One region of the Bacillus sp. M13(2017) genome, then DNA from elsewhere that is predicted to be linked to it. Evidence: predicted binding sites of a transcription regulator. Region 1 holds the regulator's gene; the other holds the start of a gene.

Region 1 (6,070 bases):
TATTGGAATTTGGAAAATGTAAGTATGGGCGTGGAACATTAGTTTCGCGCCTTTTATTATGAGGAGGATTATGATGACAGTAGTAATTGGATTAACAGGAGGCATTGCAAGCGGAAAAAGTACAGTATCTCAAATGTTTCGCGAGCTCAGTATACCAGTTATTGATGCAGATATTATTGCACGAGAAGTTGTAGAGCGAGGAAAACCAGCATATAACAAAATAGTAGAAGTATTTGGAACGGAAGTTTTACAAGAAGATGGAGAACTAAATCGTCCAAAAATAGGAAGTGTCGTTTTCTATAATGAAGAAAAACGATTGCAGTTAAATAAAATTGTTCATCCTGCAGTGCGTGAGGAAATGAATAGGAAAAAGGAAATGTACATAGAAGAAGGTATGCAAGCGGTTGTGTTAGATATTCCTCTCTTATTTGAAAGTAAATTAACAAGTCTCGTTGACCGCATTTTAGTTGTAGCGGTTAAGCCGCATACGCAATTAGAGCGTTTAATGAAACGAAATAACTTTTCAGAAGAAGAAGCAACAGTTCGTATTCAATCTCAAATGCCGTTAGAAGAAAAAGTGAAAAATGCAGATGAAGTGATAAATAATGATGGCACAATTATGGGAACGAAAACACAATTGCAGGTAATTTTAAAGAAGTGGAACATTATTGACTAAAAAATTGTGAAATTAATGAAAATGCTTAGTGACATATCTCCTTTTTGTGTTATACTATTATTGGGATTGGAGATAAATAGTATAACGCATTCAAGGGGGATAACATATTATGACTCGTGTGGCAATTAATGGATTTGGACGTATTGGGAGAATGGTATTTCGTCAAGCAATAAAAGAAAGCGCATTCGAAATTGTAGCAATCAATGCAAGCTATCCATCTGAAACGTTAGCACACTTAATTAAATATGATACAGTTCATGGCAAGTTTGACGGAACAGTAGAAGCATTTGAAGATCACTTATTAGTTGATGGAAAAATGATTCGCCTTTTAAACAACCGCGATCCAAAGGAATTGCCTTGGACAGATTTAGGTGTTGAAGTTGTAATTGAAGCAACTGGTAAATTTAATTCAAAAGAAAAAGCAATTCTTCACGTTGAAGCTGGAGCGAAAAAAGTTATTTTAACGGCGCCTGGTAAAAATGAAGATGTAACAATTGTAGTTGGTGTGAACGAAGACCAATTAGATATTATAAAACATACTGTTATTTCAAATGCATCTTGTACAACAAACTGTTTAGCGCCTGTTGTGAAGGTGTTAGATGAGCAGTTTGGAATTGAAAACGGTTTAATGACGACAGTTCACGCTTATACAAATGACCAAAAAAATATTGATAACCCACATAAAGATTTAAGAAGAGCACGTGCTTGCGGACAATCAATCATTCCGACAACGACAGGTGCTGCGAAAGCGCTAGCAAAAGTTCTTCCGCATTTAAACGGAAAACTTCATGGTATGGCACTTCGTGTACCAACACCAAACGTGTCTCTTGTTGACTTAGTAGTAGATGTAAAACGCGATGTGACAGTTGAAGCTATTAACGATGCATTCAAAACTGTTGCAAACGGTGCTTTAAAAGGTATTGTAGAATTCAGCGAAGAGCCTTTAGTATCTATCGACTTTAATACAAATACGCATTCAGCTATTATCGATGGTTTATCTACAATGGTAATGGGTGATCGTAAAGTGAAAGTACTTGCTTGGTATGATAACGAGTGGGGCTACTCTCGTCGTGTTGTAGATCTTGTAACGTTAGTTGTTGAAGAGTTAGCGAAACAAGAAAATGTGCAACACATTTAAGTGAATAAGGGAGGAGAGGGCAAGGCAATATTTGCCCTCTTTTTTTATTTTTTTCTGAAAAGGAAAAAAATTATATGAGTATATTTTAAAAAGTGGACATACCACGAAACGTTGTGATTACTGCATTTGTGAATCGTTTATTTTTTTTAGGGAAAAGTAAAGAGGAAAATATGACAGAAAATCGAAAAAACTGTTGTTGCAAAATGAAAATAAACAAAGTATACTAACACTCGTAAACTTAAGAGCTGAGGTACGTAGTCACTACTTAAAGGGTTAGGACCTCTCTGGACTAACTTTCCCCCGTGGTAGTGGAGCAAGCCAAATTGCAAATTAGTTTTCAATTCGAACAGTTAGAATAAATTTACAAGGGGGAACTGTAGAATGGATACTATGGATACGATGGGTCGTCACGTGATCGCTGAACTTTGGGATTGCGATTTCGACAAGCTTAATGACATGCCGTATATTGAACAATTATTTGTGGATGCAGCACTAAGAGCTGGTGCTGAAGTGCGTGAGGTTGCTTTCCATAAATTTGCACCACAAGGTGTAAGTGGAGTAGTAATTATCTCAGAATCACATTTAACAATTCATAGCTTTCCGGAGCACGGTTACGCGAGTATTGATGTTTATACTTGTGGGGATCGTATTGATCCAAATGTTGCTGCAGAATATATTGCAGAAGGTTTAAACGCGAAAACGCGTGAGAGCATCGAGCTTCCTCGAGGCACTGGTAGCTTCGAAATTAAGCAGAGAGAAACAAAAGCTCTTTAAAAAAGAACATAATTGATTTAAAATGTAAAGAGGTGTATAATGCACCTCTTTTTTAGTTTATAAAAAAGGAAAAATATAACGTAATCGTTAGTTGAATAAATTGGACTCTTGCAAATGAGGTAGTGCTCTCTATATACCATCTTATTTTTAAGGATGAGATGATAAAATGATGCGCTGAAACTTAAAGTGGTAAGAGAGTTAGAATGAGTTATATAATATTGTATATATATTTTAGGTGAAGTGAGTAGAGAAAAATAAAGAGTATAGTGTAAAGGAGTGAATGAATTGCGTTGTCCATCCTGTTCTCATAATGGTACAAGAGTGTTAGATTCGCGTCCGGTAGACGAGGGGCGCTCTATTCGAAGAAGGAGAGAGTGTGAAAGCTGCTTAAGTCGCTTTACGACCTTTGAAAGGGTAGAAGAGTCACCTCTTATCGTTGTAAAAAAAGAAGGCACACGAGAAGAGTTTAATAAAGAAAAGATTTTACGCGGTTTAATTAAAGCGTGTGAAAAAAGACCAGTATCTTTAAGACAATTAGAAGAAGTAACACAAAGCGTGGAACGTGAACTGCGTAATTTAGGTATATCAGAAGTGAAAAGTGATATGATTGGTGAAATTGTTATGGAAGAACTGCGCGATATTGATGATGTTGCTTACGTACGTTTTGCTTCTGTATATCGTCAATTTAAAGATTTAAATGTATTTATTGAAGAATTAAAAGATATACTGCAAAAAGAAAGAGAGTAGAAGTTGTATTTTATTCTCTTTACATACCGTAAGTAATAGGATAAGAGAGCTAGAAGCGCAAGCTAATAGCTCTTTTTCACTAAGAATTTATATAATGAAGATAGAACGAATGAAGTAGAGGATAGATTGGATGAGAGAAAGGAAAAGCAAGAATGGAAAAACAGTCATGGATGGAGCTATTGCCGATTGATCGTTATAAAGTAAGTGCGAAAGGGCTACTGCACAATTACGACCGAAAAGTGTTAACGATGTTGTATCAGCCGTTAATAGGTAGTAGAGCTTTTAGCTTATACATGACACTATGGGGAGAGCTAGAGCAAGATCGTGTATTTGGAAAAGAGAATACGCATCATTCCCTTATGGTGACTATGCAAATGCAACTTCCTGAAATATATGAGGAACGAGTAAAGTTAGAGGCAATTGGGCTATTGAAGGTTTATATTAAGAAAGAAAAAGATATTCGAATGTTCATATATGAGTTGCAACCACCTTTATCTCCGAAGCAGTTTTTTGATGATATTGTTTTAAGTATCTTTTTATATAATCGATTGAGCCGGACAAAATATAATCAAGTAAAGCAATATTTCTTAGAAGAAGAATTTGATTTTGCTTCTTATGAAAATGTTACGCGTTCTTTCAATGATGTGTTTGGTTCGTTTAATCCAGGACAGCTTGAGCATGCGCAAGAAGACCTTCGTATTCCAAAAACGACAACTATGCCAAGTAACGAGAAGGGAGACGCTCCGAAAGTTTGGAATGATTTCTTTGATTTCTCTTTATTTGTAGATGGATTGTCCGCTCTTGTTCCTAAAAAGGCGATTACAGATCAAGTGAGAGACTGCGTTATAACACTTGCTTACGTGTATGGTGTAGATGTGTTATCGATGCAAAATATCGTTCTTGGTGCAGTGACAGAGATGCAAACAATTGATATGGAAAGGCTTAGAAAAGGAGCGCGCGATTGGTATCAATTTGAAAATGGTCAAGCATTACCGGTATTAAGTGAAAGAGTACAGCCTCATGCTGCACGTACGATGAAAGAGAAAGAGCCTTCATCGCAAGAGGAGATGCTAATAAAGCAGCTAGAGGAAATCTCGCCAAAACAACTATTGAAAGAGATTTCTGGTGGTGCAGAGGCAACGAAAGCGGATTTGCAGATCGTTGAAGATGTCATGATTAATCAAAAATTGACACCAGGAGTTGTGAATGTACTTATTTATTACGTTATGCTACGCTCAGATATGAAACTTGCGAAAACGTATGTCGAGAAGATTGCTGGGCATTGGGCACGTAAAAAGGTCGGGACAGTAGCGGAAGCGATGGCGTTAGCGAAAGAAGAGAACCGTCAATATCAAGAGTGGGCTGAGACGAAGAAAAAAGGCCGTACGGTGAAGAAAACGGTGCGGAAAGAAATGGTACCAGATTGGCTTAAGGAAGAAGAGCCGAAAGAACAAGAGAAAGAAACAGTGAAGAAAGATGTAAGTGTAGAAAAAGATGCAAGTACGCTAGAAGATGAACGAAAACGACTAGAAGAAGTGTTAAAAAAATATAAGCGTGATTAATAGAAGAGAATGAACGCTCTTTGAGGTGAGAAAATGGAGCATATTCAAAATTCATTTGCAAAATTAATGGAAAATGAAAACTTTAAAAATAGATATGAAGTATTAAAGGCAGAAGTAATGGCGCATCCGCGTGTGAAAGAATTTATAGACGAACATAAGGGTGAAGTAACGACTTCTATGATTGAGCGCAGTCTTGTGAAGTTATATGAATATATTGGACAAAGTGTAGGTTGCGTGGATTGTCCGGATTTAGGTTCATGTAAAAATATGCTGCAAGGTTACGAGCCAAAGCTTGTTATTCAAGGGAAGATGATTGATATTCAATACGATCGCTGCGTTAGAAAAGTAGCGCATGACGAGAGAAAGAAATATGAAAAACTCGTTCAAAGTGTATATATGCCAACGGATATTTTACAGGCAACTATGGAAAACTTAGACCCTTCTGATTTAAATGCACGTATCGATGCGATTGGTGCAGCGAATGAATTTTTAAGTACATATGAACCAGGTAAAAAAGCACAAGGTTTATATTTGTACGGTAAATTTGGTGTAGGAAAAACGTACCTTTTAGGAGCAATAGCGAACGAGCTTGCTCGAAAGAAAATAAGTTCGATGCTCGTATACTTCCCGGAATTTTTACGTGAAATTAAAAGTTCAATTCAAGATAATTCGATTGGTGAAAAGATTGATGCGGTTAAACGCGTACAAGTTTTAATGTTAGACGATATCGGGGCAGAAGCGATGTCAAGCTTTGTGCGTGACGATGTGCTTGGTGCAATCTTGCAATTCCGTATGTTAGAAAACTTACCGACGTTCTTTACGTCTAATTTTGATTTTAAACAACTGGAACACCATTTAACGTATACGCAGCGTGGTGAGGCTGAAGAAATGAAGGCAGCACGTATTATGGAGCGAATTAAATATTTAGCGAAACCAATTCCAATTGGTGGGAAAAACCGTCGTCATAAGTAAAAGAGCAAGCTGAGAAGCTTGCTCTTTTGTATTATAGTGATATTTTCTTTTCAAATATGAGGTCGAAATATTCAGGTTGTCCAGAACTGCCAATCGTAGGGGCAACAATCTGTACGAACCTCCAGCCATCTCTAGCATGTTCTTGAATAATTTCTTGGTAGTCTTCAGCTGGTTTTGAGCGAGTGCCCCCAATGTAATTCG
Region 2 (6,070 bases), on a different contig from region 1:
AAGAGTATTTAAATATTATGGTATAAAAAACTCCGTGTGCAATATATTGTACACGGAGTTTTTTTAGGAGTACTAAAACATAAAATTTTCTTACAAATCTGATTAAAGAGTTTTTTGTTTGCTCATACTATGTAATAAGAAAGCGAAGGAGAGAGGGTGAACAACATGAGAAGAAGTCGCCGTAAATCATTTGAAGAACTTGTAAATGAAAATAAACAACAATTATTAAGCGATCGTGATGCAATTGATCGCATTGAAGAGCGCATTGAAAAACGTTATGAAATGAAACTTTTTAAGCAAGCTGAATAATTCTTAACACTAGTACGATACTAGTGTTAAGGAGGCGATAGTAATGGGTAATCCGAAAAAAAATTCAAAAGACTTTGCACCAAATCATATTGGAACACAATCGAAAAAAGCTGGTGGAAATAAAGGAAAGCAAATGCAAGATCAAACAGGTAAACAACCGATTGTTGATAACGGTTAAAGAAAAGGAGAATATTACATTCTCCTTTTTTATGTATAAATTTGAGGGAAGATAGGTAATTTAAGATGGTGTGTATATACAATATTAGGAGGGAAGTACATGCCAAATCCAGATAATCGAAGTGACAACGCTGAAAAGTTACAAGAAATGGTGCAAAATACAGTTGATAACTTTAATGAAGCAAAAGAAACAGCGGAACTTTCTAATGAAAAAGATCGTGCTGCTATTGAAGCAAAAAATCAAAGACGTTTAGAAAGTATTGACTCATTAAAAAGTGAAATCAAAGATGAATCTTAACAAAATGTACAAAAAAGGGCTGACTTTTGTCAGCCCTTTTTTGTAATCGTAAAATTTTCAACGAGTAAACGCCAATTTTGCGGGAATGGTAAACCAATTTTCCAGTAACTAATACCGCCTATACCTTGTTCTTTCATTAAATTGAATTTACTTTGAACAGACCGTGAATCTTCAAACCAAACTTCGTGTTGCACGCCGTTTTCATCAAAATAATTAAAATGAGGGGCTTGGGCTGTGAAATCATAACGAATAGGAACATTATATTTACGAGCTAGTGCAACAGCTGCGACAGAGCTAATTGCTTTTGCGGGTGGATTTCCTTGTTTAAATGGAAGCTTCCAATCAAATCCGTATAAATTTTGCCCCATCATAATTTTTTGGGGAGGCATTTGAGATTTTGCATATTGAAGTACTTCTTTTACAGGACCGATAGGAGAAATCGCCATCGGTGGCCCGCCCTGCCATCCCCAGTCGTATGTCATAATGACGACGAAATCAACAATTTGCCCTTGCGCTTTATAATCGTGAGCTTCGAAAAATTTTCCCTTTTGATTTGAACTTGTTTTCGGCACGAGAGTTGTGCTCAATGTGTACCCGCTAGGTAAGCGTGTTTTTACATTTCGTAAAAAGCGATTATACGCTTCGCGGTCTTCAGGTGCTACACTTTCGAAATCGAAATGAATGTCTCGCATGCCATATTTCTCAGCTGTTTGCAAAATGTTTGTAATAAATTTGTTTTGAATCGTTGCGTCGCGTAAAATAACCGATGTTAGATCGGCACTGAAATTACCATTTTCAATATTTGTAATAACGAGCATAGGGATTGTTTTACCTTGCGTTGCAATATTAGCGATTTTAGCTGTTTCAGTAGGTTCTTTTAATGTGCCATCTCTTTTTGCTTCAAAACTAAAATAAGCTAAATATGTTAAAAATGGATTGATGGCACGTGTAGCATTAACTAAACTCTCTTTAATCGGTATAGTGGAAGGCTGTAAATAAGCGATGGATTCTACAGCTCGTTTTGTACCTTTTGGTACGTATAATTGTTGTCCGACATGGAGAATAGATTTTAAAGATAAATTATTAACTTTAGCTAAACTAGCGAGGGGGACATTATATGTTTGAGAAATTCGATATAGGCTGTCACCAGGCTGTACATAATAATTATTTCCTTTCGTATTAACGATAAGTGCCTGACCAACAACGAGCGTTTCAGCTGGATTTAGTCCATTGTCTTTTACTATTTCGTCAGGTGTTGATCCATATTTTGATGCCAAGCTATATACGCTATCACCGCTACGAACCGTTACAATTTGAATCATATGCTGGCTCCTTTCAGTAAAAGATTCACTGTTTTTATTTTATTTTTGATGTTACTGTATTATGATTAAATGTATGCAAGGCAGCAGAAGTGAAAGAAGGCGAATATACATATGTTTGTAGCAGAACATGAAGTTGAAATCCGTTATGCGGAAACAGATCAAATGGGTGTTGTTTACCATTCAAACTACTTAGTGTGGCTTGAGTTAGGTCGCACGAAACTTATACAAGATTTAGGTTTTTCATATGTTGAAATGGAGAAAGAAGGGATTATTTCTCCTGTGTTAGATTTACAAATTTCATATCGTAAAGCGATGCGTTACGGAGAAAAAGCAATCGTAAAAACATGGGTAGATACTGTGAGCCCACTTCGCGTTGTATATGGATATGAAATATATAATGGTGATGGTGAACTGTGTATTACTGCAAGTACGACGAATATTTGTGCGAAAAAAGAAGGGTTCCGTCCTGTATCATTTAAAAAGTTATATCCTGAGTGGTATGCGAAATATGAGGAAATTAAGAAAAAATAAAAAAGCGTGGCAGAAGCCACGTTTTTTTATTTTTCATAATTAAATTGTGGGAAGTCGTCACCTTCGTTAAGTGTAACAGATAAATTATGTCCATCGAAGAACCATTCATCATCGCCTTCAATAAAGAAGTTAATGCCTTCTTCTTGAATTTGAACAGCAGGGTGTGCAGGATCATCTTTACGAATACCTAAAGAAAGTCCTTTTTGCACAGTACTGCAACCACCGTATTGTACGAAAAAGCGTAGTGTTTCATTTGATTGTAAGTTTAATTCATTTTTATACCATTGTGCTGCTTCTTTTGTTACGGAAAGATTCATGTATAGTTCCTCCAAATTATGTTGCTTTTTCTTTAGTATAAAAAATAACGCAAAAAGACGCTATTAATATGCTTCACGTTTTCTTTTTGCGTTATGTGGGTTACGATCTTATTTTTGCTTTTTTGAAAAGTTTGCTTTTGGTTCAGTTTTATTTATAATTCGTCCGATATTTGCACGGTGTTTATAAATAACCATACCTGCTAATAAACACATCGCAATAATGAAGATTTTATCCCCGCTAACAATGGATGCAATAACAGCAACAACTGCTGTTACCATAGAAGAAAGTGATACGTATCTTGTTGTAAATAAAAGGGTGAAAAATACAAAAGCCAATATTGCAAAAACAACTGGTGAATAGCATAATAGTACCCCAGCAGAAGTTGCAACTGCTTTACCACCGCGGAATTTTGCGAAGATTGGATAGACATGTCCAAGAACAGCCGCTAACCCGAACCATAGTGGGTGAATATCTAATCCGAAAATCATTGGTAGACTTGTTGCTAAAGTCCCTTTTAAAATGTCAGCAATTGTAACGGTAAAACCTGCTTTTTTCCCTAATGTGCGGAATGTGTTTGTTCCGCCTAGATTACCGCTCCCGTGCTCACGAATATCGATTCCGTAGCCAATTTTTCCAACAACTAGTGCAAATGGAATCGAGCCAAGTAAGTAGGCAACGATAAATAAAAGATATGTAGTAACCATAAGTTCAGTCTCCTTTATTCAAATGTGTTGATAAAGGGTAAAAAGAGTTTTTCCCGTATATTGTACCATACATTTGTAAAGAGCACATTTCTTTTTTGTAAATGAAAAATTCATTATTTCGTGAAAAAAATTTCACAGTAATGTTACATTTCTCACAGAAACAGTAAGACTATATGTAGTAACATTTTAATCAAAAGATAACAACATATTGGTGGAGGGTTATAAATGTTACAAAATAATACACGTGGAGAAGAAGAATTAATGAAAGTGTTCGAGACAATAGTCCACGGCAATGAACAAGATTTAATGCAAGAAAATGCAAATGTAGACGGCCGCTCTCCAATGGGCGTAATGGGAACCTTCGCATCTGAGAGTGCAAAATATTATGCTGTTGAGAATTTATTGTCAGATCAAGTGAAAAAAGCAATAAATGAAAATATATTATATCCACATGATTTAGATTTTTATGCGACAGGAACGACGACTTGTTCACAAATTCCGTTAGCACAAATGCTTGCTAACGGTTTTCATACGGGGCATGGACATATGAGACAACCGCAAGACATTAAAAGTGCATTGGCTCTTGCGTCTATTATTTTTCAAGCGAATCAAAATATGCAGCATGGTGGTCAATCGTTTGCACTCTTTGATATTGATTTAGCACCTTATGTACGAAAAACAATTGAGAGACATAAAAAACGATTACAATCATATCCGCTTACGAAAGAACAAATAGAAGAATTTGCATGGAAAGAAACGGAAAATGATACGTATCAAGCGTGTGAGGCTTTCGTTCATAATTCGAATAGTATGCATAGTAGGGGCGGAGGACAAGTCCCGTTTATTTCTATTAATTACGGAACAGATACATCAAAAGAAGGAAGAATGTTAATTAAACAACTTTTAAAAGCGACACAAGCTGGACTTGGTAAAGGAGAGACACCGATTTTTCCGATTCAAATTTTCAAGATGAAAAAAGGTGTGAATTTTGAAGAAAGTGATCCGAACTACGATTTATTTGAATTAGCATTAGAGACAACCGCAGAGCGATTATTCCCTAACTTTTCATTTTTAGATGCGCCGTTTAATGCAGTGCATTATGATGGAAGACCAGAAAGTGAAGTATGTTACATGGGATGTCGTACCCGTGTTATGTCTAATATACATGGAGAAGAAACAGCGATTGGTAGAGGGAATTTATCATTTACGTCTATTAATTTAGTGAAATTAGCGTTAATTAGTGGTTCAAAAGAAGCGTTTTTTGAAGCGCTAAACTATTATTTAGATTTAGGAATTAAGCAGCTATTAGAAAGATATGCGTATCAATGTACGAAGCGAGCAAGAGATTTTCAGTTTTTATATTCACAAGGTGTATGGCGTGGTGGAGAAACGTTGCAGCCTGAAGACTCCGTAGCCTCGATTTTAAAACAAGGGACGTTAAGTATTGGTTTTATCGGTCTTGCGGAATGTTTAGTAGCTTTAACAGGAAAGCATCATGGGGAAGATGAAGAATCATGGAAACTTGGGTATGAAATTATTTCCTTTATGAGAGATAGAATGGATAAAGCGACAGAAGAACATCAACTGAATTTCTCAGTAATTGCAACTCCAGCAGAAGGATTATCAGGGAAGTTTGTGAAAAAAGATAGAGAAGAATTTGGCGTGATTAGCGGTATAACGAACCATAATTACTATACGAATTCATTCCATATTCCAGTTTATTATAACATTCAAGCGATAAATAAAATCCGTTTAGAGGGCCCGTTCCATGCTCTCTGTAATGGAGGACACATTACTTATATTGAACTAGACGGAGCAGCAATGCATAACAAAAAGGCATTAAAACAAATTGTACAAGCTATGGTAGAACATGGCGTTGGATACGGTTCAATTAATCATCCTGTTGACCGTTGTAAGTGCTGTAGTTATCACGGGGTTATTGGGAATGAATGTCCAAGTTGCGGGAATGAAGATGAGGCTAATATAGAAAGAATTCGCCGTATAACAGGCTATCTTGTAGGAGATATGTCGAAGTGGAATAGTGCGAAACGTAGTGAAGAGATAGATCGGGTGAAACATAAATGAAAGTGATGAATATTATTCATGATAGTGTAGTAGATGGAGAAGGATTGCGGACAGTCGTGTTTTTTGCGGGCTGTCCGCATCGTTGCGTTGGTTGCCATAATCCGAAATCATGGAATATTTGCAATGGAACGGAAATGACAGTAGAAGAAATTGTGAAAGAGATTGCAAGTAATCCATTAACTGATGTAACATTTTCAGGTGGAGATCCATTTTTTCAAGCTGCTGAAGTGAAAAAGGTAGCAAAAATCGTGAAAGATTTTAAAAAAAACCTATGGATGTATACAGGTTATACGTTAGAAGAGATACAGAGTTCTCAAAATAATGAT

What was found. The regulator NrdR, encoded in region 1, represses ribonucleotide reductase genes. The targets are predictions, from matches to a motif close to AACACNATATATNGTGTT.
Region 2: a site for NrdR is predicted at 3,825-3,842, ahead of CGQ22_RS13970 (anaerobic ribonucleoside triphosphate reductase). Genes of this name have one in related genera too.

Annotation. Positions count from the first base shown of each region.
Region 1 covers NZ_KZ268500.1:270,160-276,229, forward strand. Annotated here, with positions in the region: gene ytaF (sporulation membrane protein YtaF) at 1-22, shown strand, start outside; gene coaE (dephospho-CoA kinase) at 74-676, shown strand; gene CGQ22_RS01655 (glyceraldehyde-3-phosphate dehydrogenase) at 786-1,814, shown strand; gene speD (adenosylmethionine decarboxylase) at 2,205-2,588, shown strand; gene nrdR (transcriptional regulator NrdR) at 2,874-3,335, shown strand; gene CGQ22_RS01675 (replication initiation and membrane attachment family protein) at 3,488-4,897, shown strand; gene dnaI (primosomal protein DnaI) at 4,931-5,869, shown strand; partial or broken gene CGQ22_RS01685 (DUF4177 domain-containing protein) at 5,901-6,070, opposite strand, start outside.
Region 2 covers NZ_KZ268504.1:49,870-55,939, forward strand. Annotated here, with positions in the region: gene CGQ22_RS13930 (3'-5' exonuclease) at 1-26, shown strand, start outside; gene CGQ22_RS13935 (FbpB family small basic protein) at 166-309, shown strand; gene sspN (acid-soluble spore protein SspN) at 353-487, shown strand; gene tlp (small acid-soluble spore protein Tlp) at 587-784, shown strand; gene CGQ22_RS13950 (glycoside hydrolase family 18 protein) at 814-2,106, opposite strand; gene CGQ22_RS13955 (acyl-CoA thioesterase) at 2,218-2,637, shown strand; gene CGQ22_RS13960 (HesB/YadR/YfhF family protein) at 2,664-2,954, opposite strand; gene plsY (glycerol-3-phosphate 1-O-acyltransferase PlsY) at 3,063-3,659, opposite strand; gene CGQ22_RS13970 (anaerobic ribonucleoside triphosphate reductase) at 3,885-5,744, shown strand; gene nrdG (anaerobic ribonucleoside-triphosphate reductase activating protein) at 5,741-6,070, shown strand, end outside.